DNA from 3 places in the Gordonia sp. UCD-TK1 genome. Region 2 is predicted to be linked to each of the others. Evidence: predicted binding sites of a transcription regulator. Region 2 holds the regulator's gene; each other region holds the start of a gene.
The links. The regulator LexA, encoded in region 2, represses DNA repair genes until DNA is damaged. The targets are predictions, from matches to a motif close to CGAACANNTGTTCG.
Positions count from the first base shown of each region.

Region 1: the regulator LexA is predicted to act here: its motif matches at 2,410-2,423, upstream of A9310_RS02690 (HNH endonuclease signature motif containing protein).
Region 3: the regulator LexA is predicted to act here: its motif matches at 9,217-9,230, upstream of A9310_RS09620 (HNH endonuclease signature motif containing protein).

Region 1 covers NZ_LZMP01000002.1:255,940-266,602, reverse strand. Annotated here, with positions in the region: gene A9310_RS02705 (iron ABC transporter permease) at 1-321, shown strand, start outside; gene A9310_RS02700 (ABC transporter ATP-binding protein) at 345-1,151, shown strand; gene A9310_RS02695 (ABC transporter substrate-binding protein) at 1,163-2,242, shown strand; gene A9310_RS02690 (HNH endonuclease signature motif containing protein) at 2,448-4,076, shown strand; gene rplA (50S ribosomal protein L1) at 4,147-4,863, opposite strand; gene rplK (50S ribosomal protein L11) at 4,984-5,415, opposite strand; gene nusG (transcription termination/antitermination protein NusG) at 5,491-6,384, opposite strand; gene secE (preprotein translocase subunit SecE) at 6,455-6,928, opposite strand; tRNA gene A9310_RS02665 (tRNA-Trp) at 6,968-7,040, opposite strand; gene A9310_RS02660 (fused (3R)-hydroxyacyl-ACP dehydratase subunits HadA/HadB) at 7,287-8,384, opposite strand; gene rpmG (50S ribosomal protein L33) at 8,479-8,646, opposite strand; tRNA gene A9310_RS02650 (tRNA-Met) at 8,740-8,813, opposite strand; tRNA gene A9310_RS02645 (tRNA-Thr) at 8,835-8,907, opposite strand; tRNA gene A9310_RS02640 (tRNA-Tyr) at 9,025-9,105, opposite strand; TPP riboswitch at 9,261-9,355, shown strand; gene A9310_RS02635 (TenA family protein) at 9,343-10,053, shown strand; gene A9310_RS02630 (ABC transporter substrate-binding protein) at 10,062-10,663, shown strand, end outside.
Region 2 covers NZ_LZMP01000001.1:36,060-46,722, forward strand. Annotated here, with positions in the region: gene A9310_RS00160 (hydrogen peroxide-inducible genes activator) at 1-535, opposite strand, end outside; gene A9310_RS00165 (peroxiredoxin) at 661-1,248, shown strand; gene A9310_RS00170 (alkyl hydroperoxide reductase) at 1,260-1,793, shown strand; gene A9310_RS00175 (aspartate aminotransferase family protein) at 1,960-3,210, opposite strand; gene hrpA (ATP-dependent RNA helicase HrpA) at 3,293-7,279, shown strand; gene nrdR (transcriptional regulator NrdR) at 7,253-7,753, opposite strand; gene A9310_RS00190 (LysM peptidoglycan-binding domain-containing protein) at 7,853-8,392, opposite strand; gene lexA (transcriptional repressor LexA) at 8,617-9,321, shown strand; gene A9310_RS00200 (phosphoenolpyruvate--protein phosphotransferase) at 9,299-10,663, opposite strand, start outside.
Region 3 covers NZ_LZMP01000013.1:194,408-205,070, reverse strand. Annotated here, with positions in the region: gene thiO (glycine oxidase ThiO) at 1-86, opposite strand, end outside; TPP riboswitch at 83-192, opposite strand; gene thiE (thiamine phosphate synthase) at 241-951, shown strand; gene A9310_RS09645 (hypothetical protein) at 1,268-1,651, shown strand; gene A9310_RS09640 (NUDIX hydrolase) at 1,656-2,138, opposite strand; gene A9310_RS09635 (hypothetical protein) at 2,488-3,939, shown strand; gene A9310_RS09630 (glutamate ABC transporter substrate-binding protein) at 3,936-4,934, shown strand; gene A9310_RS09625 (serine/threonine-protein kinase) at 4,940-7,540, shown strand; gene A9310_RS09620 (HNH endonuclease signature motif containing protein) at 7,543-9,192, opposite strand; gene A9310_RS09615 (acetate kinase) at 9,347-10,549, opposite strand; gene pta (phosphate acetyltransferase) at 10,546-10,663, opposite strand, start outside.

The DNA.
Region 1 (10,663 bases), on a different contig from region 2:
CCGGTACGCGCGATGCGCAACGCGCTGTTCGGTGTCCAGGGTCTCCTGGTCGGCGTGCTCGTCGCGGTGGCGGGCGGCATCGGCTTCGTCGGTCTCATCGTCCCGCACGCGGCGCGACTCCTGGTCGGCGCCACCCACCGCGCGATGTTGCCGGTGGCGGTCTGCGGCGGTGCGCTCTTCCTGGTGTGGGTCGACGTCATCTCGCGGGTGGCGGCCGCACCGCGCGAGATGCCGCTGGGCATCGTGACCGGACTGATCGGGGCGCCGATCTTCCTGTTCCTCATGGGACGACGCCAATACGTGTTCGGGGGTGGCTCGTGACCGACCCCGCCCGCGCATCGTCGATGTCGTTGCGCGCGAACGCGCTTGCGTGCCGTCGCGGTGGCCGCGTCGTACTGCGGGATGTCGATCTCGCGGTCCCCGCCGGCACCCGACTGGCCATCGTCGGGCCCAACGGTTCCGGCAAGACCACCCTGCTGCGCACGCTGTGCGGTCTCGAACGACCAGTCGCCGGCACCGTCGAGGTGAACGGAGACGACCTCCACCACATCCCCTCCCGACGCCGCGCCATGTCGATGGCGGTGGTCGGCCAGGAGGAACAGCCCTCCGCGGAGCTGACGGTCGCCGAGGCGGTCGGCCTCGGCCGGACCCCGTACCGGTCGGCCTGGTCCACCGGGAGTTCCGACGACAAGACGGTGGTCGATCGCGCGTTGATCCAGGTCGGGCTCGACGGCTGGGGCACCCGCTCGTGCACCCAGCTGTCCGGCGGCGAACGGCACCGCGTCGTCCTCGCCCGCGCGCTCGCTCAGCAGACCCCGATCCTGGTGCTCGACGAACCCACCAATCACCTGGACGCCGCCTGGCGACTACGACTGATGGAGGTTCTCGACGAGCTCGACGCCACCGTGGTCGCGGCGATGCACGACCTCGACCTCGTGTTGCGTCACTTCGACTCCGTCGCAGTGGTTTCCGACGGCGGTGTCATCGTGCACGGGCCACCGGTCGAGGTGCTGACGCCGGCTCTGCTGGCCGACGTCTTCGAGGTGTCCGGCACCGTCGTCGACCATCCATCGACGGACCTGCCCCATCTGCTCCTGAACACTCCCACCACCACACCCGCCCCCAGCACTCTGACGAAAGACATCCCGTGAGAGGACATCCTTTGACCATACGTACGTCCCGAGTCCACCCGACCGTCGCCATCGTGGCGGCGGCTCTGACGCTGGGAACTGCCACCGCCTGCGGTGCCGACAGCACTGTGGCGTCGGAAAGCACTGTCGCCATATCGAATTGCGGAGCCGACGTCGCTTACCCGCAACCCCTCGACCGGTTGTTCGTCAACGACGGCGGCATGATCGCGATCGCACTCGCCGCGGGTGCCCGTGACAACATGGTGGCGGTCAGCGCGCTCGCCCGGGACAAGGACGTCCTGCGGCTGGAGTACGGACCCCAGGTCGACACGCTGAACGAGGTCGCGACCGAACGTCCCACCCTCGAGAACATCGTCGCGGCGAAACCCCAAGTGCTGTATGCCGGATACAACTACGGCATGAGCGAGTCGCGCGGGATCACACCCGAGATCCTCGCCGGACACGGCATCGACGTGTACCAGTTGTCCGAGGCGTGCCGGCAGACCGAGGGCGAGGCGCAGCGCGGCACCATGTACCCGTGGGTCGCGCTCGACACCGATCTGCGCAACATCGGCACCCTCACCGGCAATCCCGAGCAGGGCGCCGCCGCGGCCGACGAGGTGGCCGACCGCCTCGAGAAGCTGCGCGCCGCACCACAACCCGCCGCGAAACCGACCGTGTTCGTCTTCGACAGCGTCTCCGACACCATCTTTTCCTCCGGATCCTTCGGCGGCCCGCAGGGCATCATCGACGCCGCGGGCGCGCGCAACGCGACCGAGGACATCGAGGACACCTGGACCGCCGTGAGCTGGGAACGCCTCACCACCGCGGACCCCGACGTCATAGTGTTCGTCGACTATCCCGGCCAGTCGGTCGACGAGAAGATCGCCGCCCTGCGATCGAATCCCGCGAGCCGGAACCTGAAGGCCGTGCGCGAGAACCGCTTCGTGAACCTGCCGTACGCGATGTGGGTGTCGAGCCCACTCAACATCGACGCCGCCGAGATCATGCGCGGCGTTCTCGAGAACCACGGCCTCGCACCGGAATCCGGTATCACCCCGTCCCTGGATGTCGCGCAACTGGACCTCGGGGGCAACAACTGGCTGGAGTGAGTCGCGGGACGCCCCGTTGAACACGTGGGGCCGCGGCGATCGTCATGCCGCCGCCCCACGGAGTAGTCGGTGGACCCCCTACCACGAGGCACCGACAAGTTACCGGCTCCGAATAGCGTTGCACAACATCAGTTTTGGCTTGCAACGCGCTCGCAACGGTGTACACTCGAACGTACATTCGCGGCAACGGTTCTCGGGGGTGACCATGTCTGACGAACAAGCGGCGCGGCGACCGCGCGCCCTCGAGTTGGTGGCCGACCTGCACCGCATCCTCGGTGAGTTGCAGACCGTGGACCTGTCGCCGTGTACCGATGCCGAACTCGCCGACGTGGCCGCGGAGACCGAGCGCGCGATCGCGCGTCTGACCGTCGCCGGAGACCGGCAGATCGATCAGGTCGAGGCCCGCGACCTACCCCGCAAGGCCGGCTGCCGCACCCTCATGCAGTACATGACCCACCGGCTACGAGTCTCGAACCCGCTGCGCCGCCGTAAGCAGATGGGCGCCACCGCCCACCGGACCAGCCTCGGCGGCGAGGTCCTCCCACCCGAATACCCCTGCCTCGCCGAAGCTTTCGCACAAGGCACAGTCGGCACCGCCCACGTACAAGCCACCCTCGACGTCCTCGACCGCATCCCCGGCACCATCGACCACGATGTACAGGTCGCCGCTGAGCGGCAGATGGCCGAGATCGCCGAAGCCCACACGCCTGCCGAGATCACCCAGCTCGGCTCGCGGCTGCTCGCCCACCTCGATCCCGACGGCACACTGGCCGACGACACCGACCAGAAACGACGCCGCGGCCTGTGGATCGGTCGGCAACGCGCCGATGGCACCGCCAAGATCTCCGGCACCCTGACCCCCGCACTCGCCGCCCGGCTCACCATGATGTTCGCCGTGTGGGGCAAACCCGGACTCAACAACCCCGACGACCCCGCCTCGCCCCAAGGCCCGGCCGGTGCCGCCGACCCCGACGCCCTGACCGCCGCAGCCGACCGCGACCAACGCACCCTCGCCCAGACCAATCACGACGCCCTCGATGCCGCACTCGCCGCAGGCTTCGCCGACGGAACACTCGGCACCTCGCACCGAGGGCTACCCGTGCAACTGATCATCAAAGCCGACCTCAACGACCTCATCCGCGAAGCCGGACTCGCCACCACCGCCACCGGCACCCTGCTGCCCATCCGGGACTTGATCACGATGGCCGCCGACATGCAACCCTGGCTCGCGATCTTCAAAGACGCCACCACCGTCCCCCTGCACTTCGGACGGGGCAAACGCCTGGCCACCCGCGAACAACGCCTCGTCTCCTTCGCCCGTCCCGACGGGGAAGTGTGTTCGGCACCCGGGTGCGATCAACCCGCCACCCACGTCGAGCTTCATCACGCCGAACGAGACTGGGCCAAGGGCGGTCTCACCGACATCGACGACCTCGCCCCGGCCTGTCCCCGTCACAACCGCATGGTCGGCGACCAACCCGGCCAATACACCACCCGCATCGCCCGATCCGGCCCCGACGAAGGCCGCTGCCTGTGGCGGTTGAACGCCGAACCCGGCGCACCGCCCAACCCCGAACACATCAACCGCCGACCCGACATACCCCGGCGGTTCGCACAACACCTGAACACCGTGCGCAACGAGATCCACGGACCTGCCACCCGGTCCGGCGACCAGTCGCGCCCCGACGCCGTCGGCTACGGCGACCGCGGCCGGCGCCTCGAACTCGCCTACCGCGAACTCGTCCATCCGCGAACACCGCCGGAGCACCTCACCACCCCACCGCTGACCCCGGTCGAAGCAGCACTCGCACGCATACTCGCTGACCACGCGTGATTGCACACAACACGAGGGGCCCGGCATCGGAATGCCGGGCCCCTCGTGGGTGTCAGTGCGCCTGATCAGATCAGGCCTGCGGTGCCTCCGCGAAGTTGCGGGTGACCGCCGGGTCGACCGGGATGCCCGGGCCCGTCGTCGTGGAGACGGTGACCTTCTTGATGTAGCGGCCCTTGGCGGCCGACGGCTTGGCGCGCATGATCTCGTCGTAGGCAGCGCCGTAGTTCTCGGCCAGCTTGGCCGGGTCGAACGAGGCCTTGCCGATGACGAAGTGCAGGTTCGCAGCCTTGTCGACGCGGAAGTTGATCTTGCCGCCCTTGATGTCGTTGACGGCCTTGGTGACGTCGGTGGTCACGGTGCCCGTCTTCGGGTTCGGCATCAGGCCGCGGGGTCCGAGGACACGCGCGATACGGCCGACCTTGGCCATCTGATCCGGGGTGGCGATCGCGGCGTCGAAGTCCAGCCAACCGCCCTGGATGCGCTCGATCAGATCCTCGGCGCCGACCTCGTCGGCACCGGCGGCGGTGGCCTCGGCGGCCTTGTCGCCGGCGGCGAACACGATCACGCGGGCAGTCTTACCGGTGCCGTGCGGCAGATTGACGGTGCCTCGAACCATCTGGTCTGCCTTACGGGGGTCGACGCCCAGCCGGATCGCGACCTCGACGGTCGCGTCGGTGTTCTTCGACGACGTGTCCTTGGCCAGCTCCACAGCCTCCAGCGGGCTGTACAGCTTGGTCTTGTCGACCTTCTCGGCCGCGGCCGCGTAGGCCTTGCTCTTCTTGCTCATTGCTCTGTTCCTTCTCCGCCGTCAGTCGGCGGGGTGTGTGGTGCGGGCCGAGCCGGCCCTCCCACGGTGATGATGAGGTCTGTCAGCCTTCGACGGTGTCGAGAGCGCGAGATCGCAAGCTCACTCGACGGTGATGCCCATGGACCGAGCAGTACCGGCGATGATCTTCGCGGCCTGGTCGATGTCATTGGCGTTCAGGTCTTCGGCCTTGGTCTTGGCGATCTCACGGACCTGGTCCATGCTCACCTTGCCGACCTTGTTGGTGTGGGGCTCGCCGGAGCCCTTCTGCAGGCCGGCGGCCTTCAGCAGGAGCTTCGCAGCCGGCGGGGTCTTCAACTTGAAGTCGAAGGAGCGATCTTCGTACACGAAGATCTCGACCGGGATGACGTTGCCGCGCTGCGACTCGGTCGCCGCGTTGTACGCCTTGCAGAACTCCATGATGTTCACGCCGTGCTGACCGAGCGCCGGACCCACGGGCGGGGCCGGGTTGGCCTGGCCTGCCGAGATCTGGAGCTTGATGATCCCGGCGAGCTTCTTCTTCTTGGGAGGCATCTTCTGTTCCTTGCTTGTTTCCTTGCGAATTCACGCCCGCTGGAGACGTGAAAGTTCTGGGTTGGTGGTCCGGCCCTAGATCTTCTCGACCTGGTTGAACCCGAGCTCGACCGGCGTCTCGCGACCGAAGATCGACACGAGGACCTTGACCTTGCGCTGCTCGGCGTTGACCTCGCTGATCGACGCGGGCAGCGTGGCGAACGGGCCGTCCATGACGGTGACCGACTCGCCGACCTCGAAGTCGACCTCGATGACGTTCGACGCGGCGGCAGCTGCGGCCTCGACGCCCTCGGCGGCGGCACCGCGCGACGCGGCGGGCTTCTTGGCCTCGGTCCGCGGCATCAGGAACTGCAGCACCTCGTTGAGCGAGAGCGGCGACGGCTTGCTGGTCATCCCGACGAAGCCGGTGACACCCGGCGTGTTGCGCACGGCGCCCCACGACTCGTCGTTGAGCTCCATGCGGACGAGGATGTAGCCCGGCAGCACCTTGCGGTTGACCTTCTTGGGCTGGCCGTTCTTGATCTCGGTGACCTCTTCGGTCGGCACCTCGACCTGGAAGATGTAGTCGCCGACGTCGAGGTTCTGCACGCGGGTCTCGAGGTTGGCCTTGACCTTGTTCTCGTAACCGGCGTAGCTGTGGATCACGTACCAGTCGCCGGGCGCGCGCCGGAGCTGCTTGCGCAGTTCCTCGACCGGATCGACCTCAACCGCTTCGACCTCGGCCTCTTCGACAGGGGCCTCGTCGACAGGGGCCTCGTCGGCGGCGGCCTCGTCAACCGCGGCCTCGTCGGCATCCTCGGAGACGGTGTCCTCGGCGGGGGCCTCGTCACCCTCGACGACCGCGTCGTCGGCGACCGCGTCACCCTCGGTGTCCACCGCGTCGGTCACGGCCGCGTCGACAGCGTCGACGTCGGCAGCAGCCACGTCGACGGAATCGGTCGAGGCGAGTTCGTTCTCCGGGGTGCTCACTGCAGCCCACGCTCCTTATGGTTCATCTGGCGGTCGTATTCCTCGTCGCCGGCCGAGCCCACCGCGTGGGTCAGCCGAACAACCAGAGCACGCCCTTGGCGAAGGCGAGGTCGAGGCCGGCAATGAACGCGGTCATCACGATGACGAACACGAGCACGACGATCGTGTAGGTGATCATCTCGCGCCGCGTAGGCCAGATGACCTTCTTCAGCTCGGCGACGACCTGCGTCAGGAAGACCCAGATCCGTACGAACGGATTCCGGCTCTCCTCGGCAGACGCCTTCTTCTTGGTCTTGCGTTCCTTGACGGCGACGGACCCCGTGTCGGAGTCGGCGTCACCGTCGGTTGCACCCGCCGCCGAGCGACGTCCGCGAGCCGAGCGCTTACCGGACGGACGCAGCTCCTTCGCGGTTCCGGTCGACGTGTCGTCGTCCGTACCCGCGTCGATGGCCTCGTCGCGACCGTCGAGCTCAGCCGCGGCCGAATCGGCCGCAGAACCCTCTGCGGCGTCTTTGGCGCGGGCGGCCCGGTCTCGCTTGCTCAACTTCGCGGTCCTCTCGTCAGCGTGTGCCCTTCACCAGGGCAGGGGCGACAGGACTTGAACCTGCAACCTGCGGTTTTGGAGACCGCTGCTCTGCCAATTGAGCTACGCCCCTTTGCGACGCCCGCCACCGGAGTGGTCGGCGTTGCCGTCCTTCTCGATCCGGCCTCGCGGCCCGTCGACGTTTCGTCGCCGACAAAACCAACGCGCCACCCTATGGGTAGCGCGCAAGTCTGAATCAATCAGACACTTCAGTGTAGATCACCGGGGCGGTGGACCCAAAACGGGCTCGCCTCCGCTCCCCCGACGACCGTACACGCCACCCGCCCGTGAGCCGCCCGAACGGCTCGCGACCGGTCGATCAGTTGAACTGGATGACGGCCTGCGCGCGTCCGAAGATGCGGCGATCGCCCTGCTTGGCGGTGATGGCGATGGTCCCGCGGCGGGTCGCGGGATCGAGCGACTTCACCTTGCCGGTGAAGTCGACGGCCGCGCTGTCGTCGGCCGGGACGTACACCGGGCTGGTGAAGCGCACGTTGTACTCGCAGAAAGCCGCCGGGTCACCGATGAACTCGGAGACGAAGCTCGCGCCGAGCCCCATCGTCTGCATGCCGTGCGCGACGACGTCGTCCATGCCGGCCGCGTTCACGACGTGGTCGGAGAAGTGGATCGGGTTGGGGTCGCCGGCCACGCCCGCATAGTTCGCGAGATTGCCGCGCGTCAGCAGGTAGCGCTTGGGCGTGAGTTCCTGACCCACCGTGAGCGTGTCGAAGTCGACGGCACCGAAGGCGCCCGGCGACTGCGTCGGGTCGGGGAGGTCGTAGCGACCCGCCTTCGGCTCGACGGTGTGCCCGGATTCGCCGATGGCGTCGACCTTGATCATCACGTGGTCGAGGGACGCCTCGAGTTCCGGGTCGACGTCCATGCCGGGACGCGCGGCCAGGGAGGTCCACGTGGTCATGACCGGCTCGTCGTGCTGGTTCCAGATGACGTTCTTGGTGACCATCAGGTCGATCATCTCGGGACTGCTCACGTGCCGGAACGACTCGAGCGAGACGTCGCAGATCAGGCGGTCCCCGACCTTCATCGGCTGGTGGTAGACCAGCCGCTGGTCGGTCTGCATGATCTGCCACATGTCGTAGCCGGTGACGACGTCTTCGAAGAGCTTGCGCTGGGCGATGATCCCGAGCACCGACACATAGGTCGGCGCGGCGATCAGGCGGTCGTGACCGAAGGCCCGGGCGCCCTCCTCGCTCCAGTGGGTCGGGTGCGCATCCTGCACCGCCATCGCGTGCTTACGGATCTCCTCGCGGCCGATCTCGTAATAGTCGTCGACCGTGTAATGGAAGCCGACAAGGCTCTGGGTGTGGGCGGCGATCTCGTCGGGGGTCGGCTTCGCGCCACCGTTCGACGCCTCGTCCGGACGATCCTGGATCTCGGCTCCGCTTACCTGTGACATTGAGCTCTACTCCTTCGGCCGACACAGCAAGACGGGCTGCCTCATCGAGAGGCAGCCCGCTGCTGGTGGTACTTCGAAACGGCCGACGACAGCGTCAGCGCGATTCCTTGTGCCCCTGATGCTTGCCGCAGTTCGGGCAGAACTTCTTGATCTCGAGGCGATCGGGATCGTTGCGGCGGTTCTTCTTCGTGATGTAGTTACGGTGCTTGCACACCTCGCAGGCCAAGGTGATCTTGGGGCGAACATCTGTTGAGGAGGCCACTTGATTGCCTTCTTTCGGGTGGTACGTGGTCGGGTTCGGAAGTTCCCTCAGGGCTTGCGACCCTTGCGCTCGGTTCCGGTCGGACCCGATGTGTAGCGGTGGAGGGACTCGATCCCTCGACCTCACGATTATGAGTCGTGCGCTCTAACCAGCTGAGCTACACCGCCCCGCGGACTTCTCGTCCAGCGAGCCCCCTGACGGAATCGAACCGTCGACCTTTTCCTTACCATGGAAACGCTCTGCCGACTGAGCTAAGGGGGCGTGCCCCGGGCGGTTGTGCCCGAGAGCCTTAACGAGGTTACACACTCGCGTCTGCGCTAGACAAATCGCTGGTCGGAGACCGTCTGTAGAGCAGTTTCGCGAGAATGGACCACGCTGTGGCAGGTATAGGATTCGAACCTATGTAGCTTGCGCGACGGATTTACAATCCGCTCCCTTTGGCCGCTCGGGCAACCTGCCGTGCCGCTCTTCCGGCCACCGTGACGGCCGTACGAACAACGCCGTGAAGAATACAACGAACACCGCATCAACGCGCAAACCAGCTGGTCAACAGGCCGGGACATGGTCGTGGCACAGGCGTCCCACTGCGACCCCCACTCCTGCTACTGTGGCTGCGTTCTGACACGGGGTGCTCCGCGACGCGGGGCTGAGATGAGACCCGAGAACCTGTCCAGGTAATGCTGACGAAGGGATGTCATGTCTGTGCATGCGCACGTGCCGGTCTCCGGCCGATTCTCCGACCACCTCTGGGAGGAGACGAAGAGGTTGCGGACGGCGATCGACGACCTCGAGTTCCTGCGGCGGCTCGGCGACGGGACGCTGCCACTCGAGGTGTTCCGCACCTACATGGAGCAGGACTCGCTGTACCTGGCCGGGTACGCGAAGGCCCTCGCCATCCTGGCGTCGAAATCCCCCGACCCGCAGACCGCGGGGTTCTGGGCGAACTCGTCGGCCACCGCGGCCACCGTCGAGTCGGCGCTCCACGGCGACCTGCTCAACGGCGGCCAGCTGCCTCCGCGTGAGGGCGAACCCGAGCCGTCGCCGGCGTGCCTGGGGTACGTGTCCTACCTGACGGCCGTCGCCGCGACCGAGTCGTATGCGGTCGGCGCGGCCGCGGCCTTGCCCTGCTTCTGGATCTACGCGGAAGTCGGCCGGGCCCTGGCCGCGAGTGCCGCCCAGGTGCTCGCCGCCGACCCGAACCACCCCTACGCGCAGTGGGTGACCACCTACGACGCCCCGGAGTTCCAGGAATCCGCCTCGCGGGCAAGGGAACTCGTGGACGAGGCCGCGGCGCACGCCGGCGAGCGGGAGCGGGCCGCGATGGCCACGGCGTTCACCGTCGCCACCCGGTTCGAGCTTCTGTTCTGGGACACCGCGCTGAACCCGCAACCGTGGCCCGCCGCATGAGCGCCCGCATGAGCGCCCGCGCGCGCCGCCTCCTCACCGCGCTCGCCGCCGCGGTCGTCGCGTCGTCGGCGATCACCGCGTGCGGTTCGGGCGCCGGTTCGGACGGCACCATCCGATTCGCGCTCGACTGGTCCCCGAACACCAACCACACGGGATTGTTCGTGGCGCAGCAGCGCGGCTGGTTCGAGGAGGCCGGACTCGACGTCGAGATCCTGCCGTACAACAACACCGCCGTGGACACCATCGTGGACGCGGGCAACGCCGAGTTCGGGATCAGCACCCACAACTCGTCGACCTTCTCGCGGGCATCGGGCGCGCACACCATCTCCGTGTTCGCGCCGCTGCAGAAGTGGGCCACCGGCATCGGTGTCCGCGCCGACCGCCGCGACATCACGAGCCCGAAGGACCTCGACGGGAAGACATACGCCGGTTTCGGCGACCCGGGCGAGGAGAAGACCCTCGAGCAGGTGATCCGAAACGACGGCGGCACCGGCGAGTTCACCTCGGTGACCCTCGGGACCTCGGCATACGAGGCGGTCTACTCCGGTCAGGCCGACTTCACCGTCTCCTATCTCGCGTGGGAGGGCATCGAGGCCGAGCATCGCGGAAC
Region 2 (10,663 bases):
CGGACGGGAGTGCGAGAACGAAATCCTCACGATAGATGGGAACTTCGACGATGCCGGGCATGTCGACGGGGAGAGCGAGCAGCGCGACGTCGAGCGTGCCGGTGCGCAGTTGTTCGATGAGGCGGGCGGTCTGTTCCTCCACCACCCGGGGTACGAGGTCCGGGAGCCGTCGCCCGAGTCCGCGCAGCAGCGTCGGCAGGACGTAGGGCGCCACCGTCGGGATGACCCCCAGCCGCAGCGGCCCGCTGAGCGGACGGCCCGTTCCGGCGGCCGCCGAGGTGAACTCGTCCATGGCCTCGGTCACCGCGATCGCTCGCGGGAGGAGTTCGTCTCCCTCGGCGGTCAACAGGACACGCCGCGTGGTGCGTTCGACGAGGGTCACACCGAGACCGGACTCCAACGCCGACAACGCCTGCGACAGCGACGGTTGACTGACACCGAGATCGGCTGCCGCAGTGCCGAAGTGGCGTCGATGCGCGAGTGCGACGAAGGCACGCAACCCGGCCACGGTCGGCTGATAAGTTCTATCGGACATGCTTATCAGTGTAGTGCTAGTAATCACGTTTCGTTTTCGACCGGAATCCGGCACGATGGTACCCGTACGTCGCGAAACTCATTCGCGCGCAGATTCCGTACATTCACCAGCTGAAGGAGCGATACATGGCCCTGCTCACCATCGGTGACCAGTTCCCTGCCTACAACCTCACCGCCGTCATCGGTGGCGACCTCAGCAAGGTCAATGCCCAGCAGCCCGACGACTACTTCACCACCGTGTCGTCCGACGATCACCCCGGTCAGTGGCGCGTCGTGTTCTTCTGGCCGAAGGACTTCACCTTCGTCTGCCCGACCGAGATCGCCGCGTTCGGCAAGCTGAACGACGAGTTCGCCGACCGCGACACCCAGGTGCTCGGCGCCTCGGTGGACAACGAGTTCGTCCACTTTCAGTGGCGCGCACAGCACGAGGACCTCAAGACCCTCCCGTTCCCGATGCTGAGCGACCTCAAGCGCGAACTCGCCACCGCGGCAGGCGTTCTCAATGCGGACGGCGTCGCCGACCGCGCCACCTTCATCATCGACCCGAACAACGAGATCCAGTTCGTGTCGGTCACCGCGGGCTCCGTGGGCCGCAACGTCGACGAGGTCCTGCGCGTCCTCGACGCACTGCAGTCCGACGAACTGTGCGCCTGCAACTGGAAGAAGGGTGACCCGACGATCGACGCCGGCGAGCTCATGACGGCCGGCGTCTGAGAGGAGAGCAGATGAGCATCGACAATCTGAAGGAAGCACTTCCCGAGTACGCCAAGGACCTCAAGCTCAACCTGGGTTCGATCAGCCGCACCACCGCGCTGACCGAGGAGCAGCTGTGGGGCACCCTGCTGTCGACCGCTGCCGCCACGCGAAATGCGAAGGTGCTCAGCGAGATCGCCGACGAGGCCGCCGACACACTGTCCGCCGAGGCCTACAACGCCGCGCTCGGCGCCGCGTCGATCATGGGTATGAACAACGTGTTCTACCGGGGTCGCGGCTTCCTCGACGGCAAGTACGACGACCTGCGTCCGGGCCTGCGGATGAACATCATCGGCAACCCCGGCGTCGACAAGGCCGCTTTCGAGCTGTGGTCGTTCGCGGTGTCCTCGATCAATGGCTGCGGTCATTGCGTCGCCGCGCACGAGAACACCCTGCGCGAGGCCGGCGTCGACCGTGAGGCGATCCTCGAGGCGCTCAAGGTCGCGTCGATCGTCAGCGGTGTCGCCCAGGCAATCGCGACCACCGAGGTGCTCGCCAACGCCTGATCCGTCGCATGTGAGACGACGACGGGGCCCGGCTGCGCTACGCAGCCGGGCCCCTTCGTGACGCGCCCTCCGCAAGCTCCATGCGCTCCTCAGGGAGCAGAACGAGACGCGCCCTCCGCAAGCTCCAGGCGCTCCTCAGGGAGCAGCACGAACGGGCGCCCCAGGGTCAGCTCAGCGCCGCGCGCATCCGGTCGGCGAGTTCGCCGACCTCGGCGGTCGTCATCACGAACGCGGGCGAGATCTGCAGCGCCCCTTGACCTGCGGCGCGGGTGCTCACCCCGTGTTCGCGCAGCTTGACCACCGTCGCCGGGGCCGTCGCGGGGTCAGCCAGCTGTACCGCGGTGACCGCGCCGAGTCCGGTCCGGACCTCGGCGACCGTGTCGAGGTCGGCGAGCGGCGACAGCGCGGCGGCGAGGTCGCCCTCGAGCCGTGTCGCCTCGGCGAGCAGGTTCTCTCGCCGGATGATCTCGAGGTTCGCGAGGGCCGCCGCCGCCGCGCCCGCGTGGCCGCCGTAGGTGTACCCGTGCCGCCACCAGACGCCACCGGCGAAGAACGGCTCGGCGATCCGCGGTGCGATGAACACCGCGCCCATCGGGACATACCCCGAGGTGAGCCCCTTGGCAGTGGTGATCATGTCCGGTTCGAGGCCGAATCGTGCGGAGGCGAACCAGGATTCGCCGCCGATGCGGCCGAAGCCGGTGACGACCTCGTCGACGACGAAGAGGATGTCGTGGTCGCGGCAGATGTCCCGCACCTCGGCGAGGTAGCCCTCCGGCGGGAGATAGATGCCGCCGGCCCCGATGATGGGCTCGCAGAAGAACGCGGCGATGTTGTCGGCGCCCACGCGCTCGATGAGACCGAGCAGGCTCTTCGCGTCGTCCCATTCGACGTTCTGGACGTCGTGCATGAGTTCGCCGTAGCCGTCGTGGTTGAGCGGGATGCCCGCCAGCGAGGTACCCGCGGCATGCATCCCGTGATAGGCCTTGGTGCGGCTGACGACGACCCGCTTGGATTCGCGGCCCTGCTCCACCCAGTAGCGGCGGGCGAGTTTGACCGCGGTGTCGATGGAGTCGCTGCCGCCGGAGGTGAAGAAGATCTTCGATCCGGGTACCGGCGCGATGGCGCCGAGCTCCTCGGCGAGCTGCAGGGTGACGTCGCTCGCGAAGTCACCGAAGTTGGAGTAGTGCGCGAGGGTGCCGAGCTGGCGCGCGACGGCATCGGCGATCTCGGTCCGGCCGTGCCCGACGTTGGTGAACCACAGTCCGGCGGTCGCATCCAGGTAGGAGTTGCCGTCGCGGTCGAAGATCCGCGCACCCTCTCCCCTGGTCACGACGAACGGCCCGCTCGCGGTCACCGCACCCATGTCGGCGAAACCGTGCCACAACGATCCAGTACCAGTGCTCGAACCATCAGCCATGGCCCCATGATGCCGGTCCACGCGGCCCACGCGGCCACTGGGGTGAACCGGCCTCGGCGCTTCCCCATATCCTGGAGTGATCATGTCGGCCCCGTCCTCGTCACCTGACCCGTCCCCGTCTCCACCGGACACCGCTGCATCGGACATCCCCCGCTCGGATCTGCTCCGCGCACTCGACGACGTGGGCCTCGTCGACGCCGACCGGTTGCGTCGTCGCATCGATCGGCTCGCCGCGCGCCCGGATGCCGCGAAGTGGCGACAGTTGGTCGCCGATGTCGACAAGGCACGCGCCCGTCTCGACCGGCGGCGCGCGACCGTGCCGATTATGCGCTTCCCCGACGAACTACCGGTCTCCGCCGCACGCGACGAGATCGCCGAGGCGATCCGCAACCACCAGGTCGTGGTCGTCGCGGGCGAGACCGGCTCGGGCAAGACCACCCAGCTCCCCAAGATCTGCCTCGAACTCGGGCGTGGCATCCGCGGGTCGATCGGGCACACCCAGCCCCGGCGCATCGCCGCGAGCTCGGTCGCCAAGCGCATCGCCGACGAGACCGACACCGAACTCGGCGACGCGGTGGGCTACTCCGTCCGGTTCACCGACCGGTCGGGCGCCGACACCCTCGTCCGGGTCATGACCGACGGCATCCTGCTCCGCGAGATCGCCACCGACCCCATGCTGCGCCGCTACGACACCCTCATCATCGACGAGGCCCACGAGCGCAGCCTCAACATCGATTTCATCCTCGGCTATCTGCGCCGCCTGCTGCCCCGACGCCCCGATCTGAAGGTGATCATCACCTCGGCGACGATCGAACCGGCGCGCTTCGCACGGCATTTCAGCACGCCGAAGACCTCGGTCCCGGTCATCGAGGTATCCGGACGCACCTATCCGGTCGAGATCCGGTATCGACCGCTGAGCCTGCAGGAACGCCCCGACGACGGGGACGACGCCGGCGGCGGCGAACATGCGGATCTCGACCAGATCCAGGGCATCGACGCCGCCGTCGACGAACTGTGGGCCGGTGGCCGCGGCGACATCCTCGTGTTCCTGCCCACCGAACGGGACATCCGAGAGACCGCCGAGGCGCTCCGTCGACGAACCGGCGGCAGCAAGGGTCCCGGTGCCGAGATCGTGCCGCTCTATGCGCGACTTTCGATCGCCGAGCAGCAGAAGGTGTTCTCCCCCTCCGACGGACGCCGGATCGTGCTGGCGACCAACGTCGCCGAAACGTCGGTGACCGTGCCCGGCATCCGCTACGTCATCGACACCGGCACCGCCCGTATCAGTCGGTACTCGACCAGGACCAAGGTCAATCGTCTTCCCATCGAACCGGTCTCACAGGCCAGTGCCCGGCAGCGGGCCGGTCGATGCGGTCGTGTCGCCCCGGGCGTCTGCATCCGTCTCTACAGCGAGAACGACTTCGACTCCCGGCCGGCCTTCACCGACCCGGAGATCCTGCGCACCAACCTCGCGGCGGTCATCCTCCAGATGACCTCGCTGAAACTGGGTGAGATCGCCGAGTTCCCGTTCGTCCAGCCGCCCGACGACCGCGCGATCCGCGACGGTATGGGTGTTCTCACCGAACTCGGCGCCATCACCGTCCCGCGCGAGGGCGGGCCCCCGCGACTGACCCCGATCGGCCGGTCGATGTCGCGGATCCCGGTCGATCCCCGGGTCGCCCGGATGCTCATCGCCGGACACGAACTGGGTTGTCTCGACCACCTTCTCGTGATCGCCGCCGCGATGTCGCTCCCCGATCCACGGGAACGGCCGGCCGAGCACCGGGAGGCCGCCGACGCCCAGCACCGGCGCTTCGTCGTCCCGCAGTCGGACTTCCTGTCCTACGTGGAGCTGTGGCGGTACCTCGGCGAACAGCGCAAGGAGTTGTCCGGCAGCCGCTTTCGGCGCATGTGTGAGCGCGAGTACCTCCACTTCCTGCGCATCCGGGAGTGGCAGGACCTCCACCGGCAGCTGACCGAGATCGTCAAGAACCTCGACTGGTCGGTCGCGCCCACCGAACTCGACGCCGACGCCGTCCACCGATCCATCCTGTCCGGGTTGCTCAGCAACATCGCCGCCCGCAACACCGAGGGCCGCGAGTTCACCGGTGCGCGCAACACCACGCTGATGATCTTCCCCGCTTCTCCGCTCGCCAAGAAGCCGCCCGCCTTCATCATGGCGGCCGAGGTCCTCGAGACGTCGCGCCTGTTCGCCCACACCGTCGCCGGGATCGATCCGCTGTGGGCCGAGAAACTCGCCGGGGATCTCGTGAAGCGCACCCACAGCGAGCCGCATTGGTCGGCGAAACGCGGAGCGGCGATGGCCTACGAACGCGTGACCCTCTACGGGGTCCCGCTCGTCGCCCGCCGGCGCGTCGACTACGGCCCCATCGACCCGGTGGTCTCCCGGGAGCTGTTCATCCGGCACGCTCTCGTCGAGGGCGATTGGCGGACGCAGCACGCCTTCTTCGACCGCAATCGCACGCTTCTCGAGGCCGCCTCGGACGTCGAGAACCGCACGCGCACCCGGGGTCTCGTGATCACCGAGGACCAGCTCTTCGAGTTCTACGACCAGCGGCTACCGTCCGACGTCACCTCGGCCCGGCACTTCGACACCTGGTGGAAGAAGGCCCGCCGGGCCGAACCGGATCTGCTGGATCTGCGCCCCGAGGACGTCACGGGAGGCACCGACGTCGCCCCCACGGACTATCCCGGCGCCTGGCAGCAGGGCGACACCCGACTCGAACTGCGCTACCGGTTCGAACCGGGCGCACCCGACGACGGCGTCACCGTCGTGATCCCGCAGGCACTGCTCCCCCATGTCCGACCGGCCGGCTTCGACTGGTCGGTCCCGGGCATGCGCGCCGAACTGGCCACCGCACTGGTCAAGTCGCTGCCGAAACAGCTCCGCAAGAGCATGTCGCCCGCGCAGCGATTCGCCGAACTCGCGCTCGGCCGGCTCACCCCGCGCAAGGAGCCGCTCACCACCGGGCTGGCCCGCGAGCTCTCGGCGATCACCGGGATGCGGGTGACCGCGGGCGATTTCGACACCGACCGGGTACCGCCGCACCTGCGCATGCATTTCGCGGTGGCCGACGACTCCGGACGGATCGTCGCCCGCGCCGACTCGTTGCCCGAACTCCAGCAGACCGGAACGCCCGCGGCGCCGAAGACGGTGTCGCGCAACCTGTATAAGACCTGGACCGCCGATGGGATCGGCTCGCTCGCCGAGCAGACGACGGTCGATGTCGCGGGGCAGCGGCTGACCCGGTACCCGACGATCGACGTGGTCTCCGACGCGAAGGGCCACGCGCGCGGCGTTGTCGTCGTCGATGCGGCTAGCCCGGAGACACGGGACCGCCTCCTGCGACGCGGGATCGTCGCCCTCCTCGACCTCGCGATACCTCCGCTGCACAAGCGGATCGCCGGCTCGCTGAGTCCGGTCGAACGACTCGCCCTGAGCCAGAGCCCGTACTCGACCACCGAGGCACTGCTCGCCGACTGCACCCGACGGGCCATTCGGGACACGGTCGCCGACATCGACGACGCAGAGCTCGCCGCGGTTCGCTCACCACAATCCTTCTCGGCGCTGCTCGAACGGATCCGGCCACGGGTCGCCGCGGCCGCACCGGACTACTTCTCGCTGGCCGTCGCAGCCCTCGAACGGATGTCCCCGCTGCGGGCGGCGATCGACCGGCACGCCGGTTCGCTGGCTGCCGACGACGTCGCCGAACAGGTCGCCCACCTCGTGTTCGACGGATTCGTGGCGGCTACCGCGCGACGCCACCTGGAGAATCTGCCGCGCTATCTCGACGGCGCGCAAGCACGTCTGGAGGCACTACCCGCGTCCGCAGCACGCGACCAGGCCGGGGTGGCCGCCGTCGATCGCGTCGTCGAACGGTGGGCCCAACGCCTCGAACAGGTACCCGAGCACCGGCGGGCGGTGGTCGACGACGAAGCGCAGTGGCTCGTCGAGGAGTTGCGCGTGGGGCTGTTCGCCCAGCGTCTCGGCACCGCGTTCCCGGTGTCGGAGAAACGGGTCCTACGAGCTCTGGACCGACTCGGCTGACACGGGTTCGGCGAGCGCGCTCCCGGATCCCGATGCCGCCTTCAGGTCGTCGATCTCGCGCTGGAAGTCCTCCACCGAGTCGAACGACCGGTACACCGAGGCGAAGCGCAGATACGCCACCTCGTCGAGATCGCGGAGCGGGCCCAGGATGGCGAGTCCGACCTCGTTGCTGGGGATCTCGGCCGATCCACTGGCGCGCACCGTGTCCTCGACCTGCTGGGCGAGCTGCGCGAGCGCGTCCTCGGCGACGTGGCGGCCCTGACAGGCTCGCCGCACGCCACGCATGACCTTCTCCCGGCTGAACGGCTCGGTCACGCCGTTGCGTTTGACCACCGCGAGCACGGCGCTCTCCACGGTCGAGAACCGGCGACCGCACTCCACACAGGAGCGACGGCGGCGGATGGCCTGCCCTTCATCTGCGACACGCGAGTCGATGACCTTGGTGTCGTCGTTCTTGCAGAAGGGGCAGCGCATCGTGTCCTCACGCAGGTCGCGGGACGCTGGAACGCACCCGAAGCGTGCGCCCCGCCGCTTGTCGGCCGGCCCCTGTGACATCGAGGATACCGCCCGGCCTCAGCGGTACCGGGGGGTGAGCAGGGGCTGGCCCACCTGCAGCGCGCTCGACCCCAGATCGTTCATCGCGACGATCTCGTCGATCACGACCTCGCGCGGCATCTCGGGTGCCACCCGGCCGGCGATCGAGCTGAGCGAGTCCCCCGAGCGCACATGGACGACCTCGGAACTCACGGCGGACGGTGTCAGCGAGTCCGAGTAATTCTGGCCGACGACACCGAACACCCACACGACGAACGCCAGCCCGACACCGGCGAGGAGCGCGACCGCGGTGCGGCGGCGGCGACGGAACACCGCCGCGTCGGGCCCGACCGGGCCACGTCCCCGGACCCCGACCGGAGAGCCACAGTGGGTACCGCCCACCCGCGGGGTCACCGGCGATGCCCCCCGCGGCCGGGTGCCGGCCGGCCGGTTGTCGACCGGTCGGCCGCCGTCGGACAGCGGGGCGCGGGTCCGGACGCGATCGGCGCGGTCGGTGCGCGGCCGGACGGCGTCGGGACGGTCGGTGCGGACGGGAGCGACGAGAGTGGCGGTGCGCATGGTGCCCTCCGGTGTTCGGGTGTCTGGGATCGTGCGGGTGTGGTGGTCGGTGTTCGAACATCGATCAGATGTTCGATGCACTGATGTTCGAATTTGTAGCACGACGTCCCGACAAAGTCTCGCGACACATCGAACAAATGTTTGAGGTGCCGGTCGCACTCCGCTAGGCTCGGACCCGGCGCAAGCCATCTACCAGCACGTTCCGAAGACGAGAGGAACCGAACATGAGTGACACCGGCGATAGGCGCGGCCGAGCGCGGGGCGCCGACGACGAGGCCCCGTTCGACGCCGCCGCCGCCGAGGCCTCACTCACCCCGCGACAGGCCGGGGTCCTGGAGGTGATCCGCCGCTCGGTGCGCGAGCGCGGTTATCCGCCGAGCATCCGGGAGATCGGCGACGAGGTCGGCCTGGCCTCGACGTCATCGGTGGCCCATCAGTTGCGGACGCTGGAACGCAAGGGGCTGCTCAAGCGCGACGCGAACCGTCCCCGTGCGGTCAACATCGCCCCGAGTGACACCCCGTCGCCGGACACCCCGACGGCCGGCCAGCTTCCCGAGCCGACCTTCGTGCCGGTTCTCGGCCGTATCGCGGCCGGCGGTCCGATCCTGGCCGAGGAGGCCGTCGAGGACGTCTTCCCACTGCCCCGTGAGCTCGTCGGCGAGGGATCGCTCTTCCTGTTGCGCGTCGTCGGCGAGTCGATGATCGACGCCGCGATCTGCGACGGCGACTGGGTCGTGGTCCGGCAGCAGAACGTCGCCGACAACGGCGACATCGTCGCGGCCATGATCGACGGCGAGGCCACCGTGAAGACCTTCAAGCGTCAGGGCCCGAACGTCTGGCTCATGCCGCACAACGAACTGTTCGATCCGATCCCGGGCAACGATGCCGTCATCCTCGGCAAGGTCGTCACCGTGATGCGGCGAGTCTGACCTCTCCACCGACCGAACCGTCGAGCACCGCCGCGGCCGCCTCGCGCGCCGCGGCGGGATCCGAGGTGGACAGGGCAGCCTCGGCGGCGGCCCGGCAGTCCGGTGCGGACACCTCGCCGAGCCGGGCCCCCACGGCCGCCGCAGCAGCCGGCGCGCTGGACAGCGAGGTGACCCCGAGACCGACGAGCACGCAGGCGAGGTTCGGATCGGCGGCGGCCTCGCCGCACACCCCGACCGGCTTTCCCTGACGTGCACCCGCTGCCGCGACACCCGCGATGAGGCTCAACACGGCCGGTTGCCACGGGTCGGTCAGTCCGGCGAGATCGGCCGACATCCGGTCGGCCGCCATCGTGTACTGGGTCAGATCGTTGGTGCCGATGGACACGAAGTCCACCTCGGCGAGGACGGCTTCGGCCAGGATCGCCGCCGCGGGCACCTCGATCATCACCCCGGCGACCAGACCACGGCCGCGGACCTCGGCGGCGAAGGTGCGCGCCTCCGCCGGCGAGGCGATCATCGGCGCCATGACCCACGGCGCGACGGCCGACCCCGACGCGGCCTGCGCGATCGCGTCGAGCTGATGCGCGCGGATCTCGGGGTGCGCCAGCGCGATCCGATCGCCCCGCACGCCGAGCGCTGGGTTCGATTCGTCGGGATGGGTCACGAACCGGAGCGGTTTGTCGGACCCGGCGTCGAGGGTGCGGATGACCACCTTCTGCCCGTCGAACGCATCGAGCACCTCCCGGTAGATCGCGGCCTGCTCGTCCACCGACGGTTCGTCGGCACGCTCGAGGAACGCGAGTTCGGTGCGGAAGAGCCCGACGCCCTCGACGGGGTACCCGGCCGCGGCGCGTGCCGACGATCCGTCGGCGACGTTGGCGAGCACCGCCACGGCGACCCCGTCGGCGGTCTGCCCCGGACCGGTCCAGCCGGCGACGAGTGCGGCATGCCGCCGATCCTCGTCGACGCGAGCCCGGGCCGCCTCCGCATCGGGCTCCACCTCGATCCGCCCGGTGCTGCCGTCGACGAGAACGGTTGTGCCGGGCTCGATCTCGTCCAGGTCGGCCACCGCCACCACGCACGGGATCCCCAGCTGGCGCGCGATGATCGCGGTGTGGCTGGTCGGTCCGCCGAGGCGGGTGACGAGGGCGATGGTGCTCGTGGGGTCGAGGCCCGCGGTGTCGGCGGGCGCGAGGTCGTCGGCGAGCAGGACCGACGGCACCTCCGGAGTGGGCACACCGGGTTCGGGTAGGCCGAGCAGTTCGGCGAGGACCCGGTCGCGCACGTCGTTGAGATCGGTGACCCGCTCGGCCATCAGTCCGCCGAGCTTGGTGAACACCGC
Region 3 (10,663 bases), on a different contig from region 2:
GCGGTGAGCGCACAGGTCAGCCCGATGACACCGCCCCCGACGACCGTCAGGGCGCGGTGGGCAGGGCGCTGCGGTGGGGAATCCACGTTGGGAATCACCTTCCTTCGCCGGAATGACCCGGATCAGGTTCGACGGTCAGCGGATTCTGTCCGCACTCTCAGCCCGGCCGATCCGGACTCCCGTGTGTTCGTGCGATCCACCCTACGCCGGGGCGTCGGGGGTCCGGTTAGCCTGGTCGGCGTGACGACCCCGAACCGCACCAGCTCCGCGTCGACGGACCCCGGCTCCGCGACGGACCGTCGCCGGCGGCTCTCCACGGCCCGCCTGTACCTGTGCACCGACGCCCGGCGCGAACGCGGTGACCTGCTCGACTTCGTCGACGCGGCGCTCGCGGGCGGCGTCGACATCGTGCAGCTGCGCGACAAGAACTCGCCGGGTGAGCGCGAGTTCGGGACCCTGGAGGCGGGCGAGGAACTCGAGATCCTCGCGGGCATGCGGAAGGTCGCCGACGCGCATGGCGCCCTGCTTGCGGTCAACGACCGGGCCGACGTCGCGGCGCTCTCCGGGGCCGATGTCCTGCACGTCGGACAGGGCGACCTGTCGCCGTCGGCGGCCCGCCGGATCGTCGGACCGGACGTCCTCATCGGCGCCTCGACCCACGACCCCGAGCAGGCTGCCGCCGCGATCGCCGACGACGACGTCGACTACTTCTGCGTCGGTCCGTGCTGGACCACGCCCACCAAACCGGGCCGCGCCGCCGCCGGCCTCGACCTCGTGTCCTCAACGGCCGCAACACAATCAGCCAAGCCGTGGTTCGCCATCGGCGGGATCGACGCCGGCCGCGTCGGGGAGGTCACCGCGCTCGGGGCGCGGCGCATCGTCGTCGTGCGGGCCATCACCGCGGCTGCCGACCCGGCCGCCGCAGCCACCGACCTCGCCGGGATGCTGTAGCGGTTCGCCTGGCGGAAACACGTTTGCCCGGTCGGTGTCGCGGGTCTATGGTGGACCGATAATGTTGTGCATCACGAGCGTTCTCGTAACCCGCCGCAGCGGGGTCTGAATCTGACCGACCCCCCGCTGCGGGTCGGTTGCGCTCTCCAGTCGGTCATCCGTTCTTCGACCGAAATCGGTTTTCGAGATGCACCCTTTTCATCTACCTCGTCGATCCTGTTCGTGGACCGAGCGCGACGACCGGCACGGCGGCGACCACTTCGCCGCACGTTTCGGCCGCCCGCTTCCCCCCGGGATGCACGAGGAGGCCGCCGGGATGACCTGGCAGGAATTCACCGACGAGTACTCCCGTGGCGGCACGATCCGGCTGGGCTCCTTCTCTGCCGTCCCGTGCTCGGGCGACCTGGTCGAGTGCCGCGCGACGCTCGCGATCGCCGACCGCATCATGTCCCGCAGCGCCGTCGCCGCCGGCCCCGTCGGTGCGATGACCTCGATCCTCTACGACGTCGGCGCCCCGGTTCAGATCGTCCGGCTGCACCAGCGGGTCGTCGACGGCATGGTCACGACGTTCCTGCTGTGCGAGCACGACGGCCGGCAGGCCTGGGCCGTCGGTGAGGGCGCGAGCAGCGACGAGGCGAACGTCCACGCGCTGGTCGCCGGGGCGAACCGACTGCTGGAGTCCGACCGCGCCGGGGTGTGAGGGCTCAGCTCTGGGGATCCAACATCGCGATCCGCTCGCGGAGAACGGGCCACGCGAGTCCGAACGCGGGATGCAGCGGGAGTTGATCGACGCGCTTCTCGTCGACCCATCGCAGTTCCGTGGATTCGAAGTTGGCGACCGTGCGGACCGGCGAGTCGGTCTCGGCGATGACGGTGGTGTAGGTCCACCCGCCGGGCGCTTCATGGGTGACGACCGCGGCGACGACGCGAAGGTCGTCGGCGGTGATGCCGGCTTCTTCCTCGGCCTCACGGATCGCGGTGTCGATGGCGCCCTCGTGTGAGTCGCGGGCCCCTCCTGGCAACGCCCACGTACCGCCCTGATGCGACCAGGCCGCGCGGTGCTGGAGAAGTACGCCGGTGGTTCCCTCCGGCAGCGGCGCCCGCAGCAGCAGACCTGCCGCGCCGTGGATACCCCAGTATCGAGAACCGTCGGGATCGATCACCCAGCCGTCGCCGTCGCCGCGCACCACGCCTCCTCGCAACCCGGTCGCCCCGACCGGGTGCCTCCACCGTAAGTGAGATGCGCAACACCTGCCAGGGAGACCGCGAAGCCCTCTCATCGCGGCGCGGAACCACGAGGTGCGTCGGCGAGCACCCCGGCACGCGCGAACCGCCGAGGTCGGCGGCGCGGCGCCGATCGACTCGGGAGGAACCCGGCACGATGACATAGGGTGAAACACGCACGACCCGGTGAACGATGACCCAGATGACACAACCCCTGACGTTGATCGCCCGGTCACGCGAATCCGGAACGGGGAACCGGTGACCGTAGGACCGCACCGGAGACGATCCAGCGTTCGAGAAGGGATCAGGTAGGTGACCGGCGACGCGTCCTCCGTGCGGACGGCGCTGACGCGTGGCGGTCGCACGATCCGTCCGGCGCAGGCCTCGCCCCCGATCCGCCAGGTGCTCGCCGACCGACGCGAACTCGTCGCCACCGCCCGGGAACGCGCCCAGTCCCCGTTCCAGACCCTGCGCCACTTCGCCGTCACGACCCCGGGCAAGCTGATCATCATCTGCGGAATCCTGGCGCTCGGCTGTCTGAGCACCGGCCTGTACGCATCAACGGTCCTGGAAGACCGCACCCAGACTCTGCAGCGCCTCATCGATCGGACCGAACCGCTCGCCGAGGCCGCGCAGGTTCTCTACAGCTCGCTGTCGATCGCCGACGCGTCGGCGAACGCGGCGTTCATCTCCGGCGGACTGGAGACCCCCGATCTGCGGCAGCGCTACTCCGACGCGCTGGCGACGGCGTCGTCGTCGCTGATCCTGGCCACCGGCACCTCCAGCGAACCCGGTTCCGGCATGGTGTCGGACCGGGCCGAGCAGGCGGTCAGCGCCGATCTCGAGACCCTGTCCACCTCGATCCCGGTCTACAGCGGACTCATCGAGACGGCGCGGACGAACAACCGGCTCGGCAACCCGGTGGGGTCGGCGTATCTCGGCCAGGCGTCGTCGATGATGCAGGACCAGATCCTTCCGGCCGCCCAGCGCCTCTACGAACGGCGATCGATGGCCATCGCCGACCCCCAGCAAACCCTCACCCGTCCACCCTGGACCGTGTACGCGCCGCTGCTATTCCTGCTCGCCGCGCTTGTCCTGACGTCGCGCTACCTGGCGCGGCGGACCCGGCGGCGGTTCAACATCGGCATCGTGGCGGCCATCTTCGCCCTCAGCGTCGGGACCCTGTGGTTGCTCGCCTCCGGTCTGATGTCGGTGGCCGCCACCAGCGACGCCCGCACCGAGGGCGCCGACCCGCTCCGCGACCTGACCGCCGCCCGGATCCTCACCCAGCAGGCGCGGTCGGCCGAGACGCTCTCGCTCATCCGCCGCGGTGATCAGGGCGGTCTCGAGCGCAGCTTCTCCGCGGCGACCAGCGAGATCGGCAACATCGTCGACGACGTCCGCGAGGGCACCGAAGACGGCGACAGCGCGGTCACCGGCGAACAACTGGACACGGTCACGGCGGCGCTGACCGAGTGGCGCCGCACCGACGCCGCGGTCCGCCGCTACATCCAGACCGGCAACTTCGGTCTCGCGCGCCTGCACACCGTCGGCGACGGACCGGACAGTTCGGCGCGCGCCTACACCGCGGTCGACACCGCGCTGGTCGATGCGATCACGACTGCGCGGAACTCCTTCCGGGACGACATCAACACCGCGCAACGGGTCCTCGGGTTCACCGGCACCGGCATCCTGCTGCTCACCGTCTTCGCCGGCGTCGCGGTCGTGGGCGGTCTCATCCCGCGCATCCGGGAGTACCGATGACGACCGTTCCCTCGCCTCGCCGCCTGCTGACCGTCGTGGTCCTGCTCGCGCTCACCGGCCTCGTCGCCACCGGGTGCGTGCGTTTCCCCGCACCCGAATCACCCCCACCGACGGCGACCGCCGGGCAACCGATGCTGCCCGGCGTCCAGGTCGACGTGCCCGTCGAACCGCCGCCGAGTTCCGAGGCCTGCAACGCGACCCTGACCCTGCGGCCGCCCGCCCAGATGCCGCCCCCTGCTCAGATGCCGATCAATTCGACGATGGCCGGCATCCTCGAGCGGGGTCGGCTGATCGTCGGGCTCGACATCGGGTCCAACCTGTTCAGCTTCCGCGACCCGATCACCGGCGACATCCAGGGCTTCGACGTGGACATCGCGCACGAGATCGCCGGCGCCATCTTCGGAGACGACCGCCGCGTCGAGTTCCAGGTGCTGAGTTCCGCCCAGCGGATCGACGCCCTGCGGGACATGACGGTCGATCTGGTGATCAAGACGATGAGCATCACCTGCGACCGGTTGCGCGACATCAGTTTCTCGGCCCCCTATTACGTCGCGTCCCAGCGCATCCTGTCGTTCCGGAACTCCAACGTGACCGGTCCGGCGCAGCTCGCCGACAAGCGGGTCTGCGCCGCGCGCGGGACCACCTCGATCGGTCGTATCCAGGCCATCCAGCCCCGAGCCAAGATCGTCAGCACGACGACCTGGGCCGATTGCCTGGTCCTGATGCAGCAGGGTCAGATCGACGCGGCGACCACCGACGACGCGATCCTCGCCGGTCTCGCCGCACAGGATCCGTGGTTGCGGGTCGTCGGTCCCAGCCTCGGCGAGGAGTTCTACGGCGTCGGGATTCCCAAGGGCCAGGACGATATGATCCGGTTCGTCAACGGCGTGCTCGAGCGCATCCGGGTGACCGGCCGATGGCAGGAGATCCGGGACCGGTGGCTGTCCATCCTCGACAGTGGGTACGGCGCTCCCCAGCCGTATTACCGGGACTGATGCCCATGGACGACGCGGCCCGGAACGGGCACGACACAGACGACGTCACCCACGGCGACCGGGGCGACGACCTCGGCACCCAGCGGGTCTCGCTCGACGCCCTGCTCGGCGACGACGACGCCGACCTCGACGGTCCCGGCCCGGGCGGTGGCCGTCCCGGTGGTGAGGACGCCGAGACGACCGCGAAGGTGGTCGACGTCGGCACCCAGCGGGCCGACCTGGCGGCGCTGACCGAGGGCCCTGACGACATGGCCGACACCACCGACCCCCGGCCCGGCCGACGCACCGACCCGGATGTCGGAACCCAGGCCGTCGCTCCGGTGTTCACCGTCGGGGTCGACCCCGACGACCGGACCGACCGCGTCGAACGGCAGCGTCCCGCCGTGCCCCACCCGGAACCCGACTCCGGTCCGCTCGGCCGGCGTCTGGTTCCGCGGCGTCGGCCGCCGGTGCACGAGCGACGGCTCGGCAGCGGCCTGGTCGAGATGCCGAAGATCACCGACATCGAACCCGAGGACGCCGTCATCGACGACCCGGTGATCGCCGACAGCAAGCGGTTCTGCTGGCGCTGCGGCAAACCCGTCGGTCGAGCCGAGGGCGAGGGCGCCGGTCCCCCGACCGGCGACTGCGGCAACTGCGGCGCCCGGTACTCCTTCGTCCCGGGACTGGCTCCCGGAACATTGGTCGCCGACCAGTACGAGATCGCCGGCGCCATCGCCCACGGCGGCCTCGGCTGGATCTACCTGGCCATCGACCGCAACGTGAGCGACCGGCCCGTCGTCCTCAAAGGCCTGCTGAATTCCTCGGATTCGGAGGCGCAGCGCGTCGCGGTCGCGGAACGGCAGTTCCTGGCCTCGGTCAACCATCCCGGGATCGTCAAGATCTACAACTTCGTCGAGCACGTCGACGACGATGACCGCTTCGGCTACATCGTGATGGAGTACATCGGCGGCCAGACGCTCAAACAGATCACCGCGGGCGATCCGGACAACTCCCTGCTGTCGGTGGAGCAGGGCCTGGCCTACATCCTGGAAGTGCTTCTCGCCGTGGGCTATCTGCACTCGGTCGGCCTGGTCTACAACGACGTCAAACCCGAGAACATCATGGTCGGCAGTGACGAGGTGAAGCTGATCGACCTCGGTGCGGTCTCGCCGATCAACGGCTACGGGCACCTGTACGGCACGCCCGGGTTCCAGGCACCGGAGATCGTGAAGACCGGGCCGCAGATCGCGACCGACATCTACAGCATCGGGCGCACCCTAGCGGTCCTGACCGTGCCGATGGAGATGCGGAACGGACGCTACGTCGACGGCCTGCCCGCCGCGTCGAAGACGCCTGTCTTCCGGAACAATCCGTCGTACTACCGCCTCCTGCAACGCGCCACCGCCCCCGACCCCGCCGATCGGTTCGTCTCCGCGGAGGAGATGAGCACCCAGGTGCTGAACGTGTTGCGCGAGACGGTCGCCGTGCACACGGGGGTCCCGCGGCCCGCGCTGTCCACGGTCTTCACGCCGCAGCGCTCGACGTTCGGCACCGACCTGATGCTCGCGCCGGTCGACGGCTTCTTCGACCCCGATCAGGCGGCGTTCTACGATCCGGTGGATATCGCCAACGCCCTGCCCGTTCCGCTGGTCAACCCACTCGACCCGGCGGCGAGTCTGCTCACCTCGGCGGCGCTGTCGGACCCGCGACAGACCCTGGATTCCATCAACACCGCCCGGGCAGAGGGTTTCGCCTCGCTCTTCGGCGGCCGGCCGGTCAAGAACGCCCACCCGTCGCGGGAGATCGATCTCGCCGAGGCCCGCGCGCATCTGCAGCTCGACGACGTCGACACCGCACTCGCCCTTCTGCAGGAAGTCCGTGCCCACCACGGTGATTCGTGGCGGGTCGAGTGGTACATGGGCATCTGCGCGTTGATGAACGACGAACCCGAACTGGCCTATGAACGCTTCGACGAGGTCCTCGGTGCGATGCCGGGCGAGGTCGCGCCCAAGCTCGCCGTCGCCGGTACGGCCGAACTCATCGGCCGTTGGCTGGCCGACGAGAAGGGCCCGGCGAAGTCTGCCGAGAAGATCTCCAAACTGTATGACGTTGCGCAGCACCACTATCACGATCTGTGGTTGACCGATCACAGCATCGTGACCGCCGCGTTCGGTCTGGCCCGGCTCGCCGTGGCGGCCGGTGACATCGACGCCGCGATCCAACCGCTCGACGAGGTCCCGGCCACCAGCCGCCACTTCAACACCGCGCGCGCGACGGCGATCATCGCGCTCGTGCACGGGCGACCCACCTCGCAGGTGACCCGCGAGCAGATCGTCGAGGCCGCACGACGTCTCGAGCAGATCCCGGACACCGAACCACGCAAGGCCCGGATGCTGCTCATAGTGCTGGGCACCGCGCTGGGCTGGATTCACGACAATCCCGACGACGCCAAGCAGGACAACGAACCCTCGACGCTGCTCGGTTTCCCGTTCACCGAGTACGGCATTCGCACCGGCACCGAACGTTCGCTGCGCCAGCTGGCCCGCCTGACCCGCACCAACCGGGACCACCGGTTCATGCTCGTCGACCTCGCCAACTACGTCCGGCCGAATACGTTGTTCTAGGGCTATCCGAAGAACGTCCCTGCTGCGTTGCGCACGAGAGGGTCTTCGCCCAAAAGCTCCGCGAGGTGGGCCTCGACCGGTGACGGACGGGTGCTGCGACGCACGCGCAGTGGCGGTCGGACGTCGATGACGTGGCTGACCTTCAGGCGCAGTTCATCGCGGTTTCGGTTGTCTGGGCGTGGGTGATCGCCGGACCGCGGTGCTGGCCCGTGGATCTCGTCGCGCACGGTGTTCAGGTGTTCTGCGAACCGCCGCGGTATGTCGGGTCGGCGGTTCAGGCGACCGGGATTGGGTGGGGCGCCGGGTTCAGCGTTCAATCGCCAGACGCAGCGGCCTTCATCAGGTCCAGAGCGCTCGATGTGCGTGGTGTACTGGCCGGGATTGTCGCCGACCATCCGGTTGTGACGGGGACAGGCAGGGGCGAGATCATCGATGTCGGTGAGACCGCCCTTGGCCCAATCTTTGTGGGCGTGATGAAGCTCGATGTGGGTGGCGGGCTGATCGCAGCCGGGTGCCGAACACACTTCCCCGTCGGGACGGGCGAAGGAGACGAGTCGTTGTTCGCGGGTGGCCAGACGTCTGCCCCGCCCGAAGTGCAGCGGCACAGCGGTGGCGTCTTTGAAGATCGCCAACCACGGCTGGACGTCACCGGCCATCGCGATCAGGTCCCGGATGGGAAGCAGGGTGCCGGTGGCGGTGGTGGCGAGTCCGGCTTCTCGGATCAGGTCGGAGAGGTCGGCTTTGATGATCAGTTGGACGGGCAGGCCGCGGTGCGAGGTGCCGAGTGCGCCGTCGGCGAACCCCGCGGCCAGGGCGGCGTCGAGCGCGTCGTGATTCGTCTGGGCGAGAGTGCGACCGTCGCGGTCGGCCGCCGAGGCCAGGGCGTCGGGGTCGGCGGTGCCGGCCGGGCCTTGGGGCGAGGCGGGGTCGTCGGGGTTATTGAGTCCGGGTTTGCCCCACACGGCGAACATCATGGTGAGCCGGGCGGCAAGTGCGGGTGTCAGGGTGCCCGATATTCTGGCTGTCCCGTCGGCGCGTTGCCGGCCGATCCACAGGCCGCGGCGTCGTTTCTGGTCGGTGTCGTCGGCCAGGGTGCCGTCGGGGTCGAGGTGGGCGAGCAGCCGCGCGCCGAGCTGGGTGATCTCGGCAGGCGTGTGGGCTTCGGCGATCTCGGCCATCTGTCGCTCGGCGGCGACCTTGATGTCGTGTTCGACAGCATGCGGGATCTGGTCGAGGACATCGATGGCGGCCTGGACGTGCCCGGTCCCCACGGATCCGGTGGCGAAAGCTTTTGCCAGCGTAGGGTGTTCGGGTTCGAGACGGTCGCCGTTGAGGCAAGTCAGCGCGGCGGTGGCGTTCAGCTGCTTGCGTCGACGCATCGGGTTGGAGATCCGCAGCCGATGGGTCATGAACTGCATCAGAGTGCGGCAGCCGGTCTTGCGGGGCAGATCCCGAGCCTCGATTTCGGCGACTTGCCGGTCGCCGGCAAAAGTGGTTCGAGCGATCGCGCGTTCGGTGGCGGCGGCGACTTCCATCAGTTCTTCGTCGGTGCACGGGGACAAGTCAACGGTCTGCAGTTTGTCGAGGGTCGCGTGCAGCTCGGCCACCAACTCGACGGCGCGCGGTTGCGGCGTCATTGATTCGTCAGACATTGTCACCCCCCGGAGACGATTGCACGAATACATGTTCGAGCATAGCCGCTATAGCGCTGGTGTGCAACGTTTTTCGTTGTCCATTCGCACAGCGCATCTTGTCGGTGGCGCGTGGTAGGGGCAGCCGATTCTCGCACCATCCTGCGGCCGCGAATCAGCCCCCGACCACCGCCGCCGACTGCCTGGCGATGGCCAACTCCTCATTCGTCGGAACCACAAGGACCTCTACCGCACTGTCACCCGCCGAGATACGACGAGCCTCCTTGCCACGCACCGCGTTTCGCTCGTCATCGACGATGATCCCGAACCCTTCCAACCCCGCCAGCGCACGGGCGCGGACGACTGCGGAGTTCTCCCCTACACCGGCCGTGAAGGTGATGGCATCGACGCGGCCGAGGGCGAAGGCGTAGGCACCGATATAACGGCGCAGGCGGTGGATATAGACGTCGAAGGCGCGCCGGGCGGCGTCGTCACCGTTGTCCATCAGCTGGGTGATGGCACGGAAGTCGTTCTCGCCGCACAGACCTCGAAGTCCCGAACGCTTGTTGAGCAGCGTGTCGATCTCGTCGACGGACAGGTTCGCCACCCGGTGCAGATGCAGGACCAGTCCGGGGTCGAGGTCACCGCTGCGGGTGCCCATCACCAACCCTTCGAGCGGGGTCATCCCCATGGACGTGTCGATCGGCTGCCCGCCCGCGATGGCCGACGCCGACGCGCCGTTGCCCAGGTGCAGCACGATCTGGTTCAGCGACGCCGGGTCGCGGTCGAGGAACTCGGCCACCCGACCGGAGACATACTCGTGGCTGGTGCCGTGAAAACCGTAGCGGCGGATCGCATGTTCGTCCGCGACCGCACGGTCGATCGCGTATGTCGCCGACGCGTCGGGGAGACCGTGGAAGAACGCGGTGTCGAACACGGCCACCGAGGGGACGTCGGGGAGCAACTCCAGGGCCGCCAGGATGCCGACCAGGTTGGCCGGATTGTGCAGCGGCGCCAGCGGGGAGATCCGCTCGATCTCCGAGATCACCTCGGGGGTCACCACCGTCGGCTCGTAGAACGACCGGCCACCGTGCACCACCCGATGTCCGACCGCGCTCAGTCCCGCGTCGGCCAGATCGGTTCCGTTGTCGGCGAAGAAGCGTTCCGCCCGTCGGACCGCGGCGAGGTGATCGTCGAGTTCCAGTGTCTCGGTGACGGTCTCGCCGTTCTGTTCGTGTGTCATCGACGAACCGGAGTCGCCGATCCGCTCCGCGATGCCCTCCGCGATCACCGTGCCGTCCGCCGGTTGCACCAGTTGGTATTTCAGCGACGACGAGCCGGCGTTGAGCACCAGCACCGCACCCGACGCCCCGCTCATCGGGGACCCTCGGCCTCGGCGGAGGCGGCGTTCTCGGCGAGTGGGTCCACGCCCTCCTGCTGGGCCTGGATCGCGGTGATGGCGACCGTGTTCACGATGTCCGAGACGAGGGCG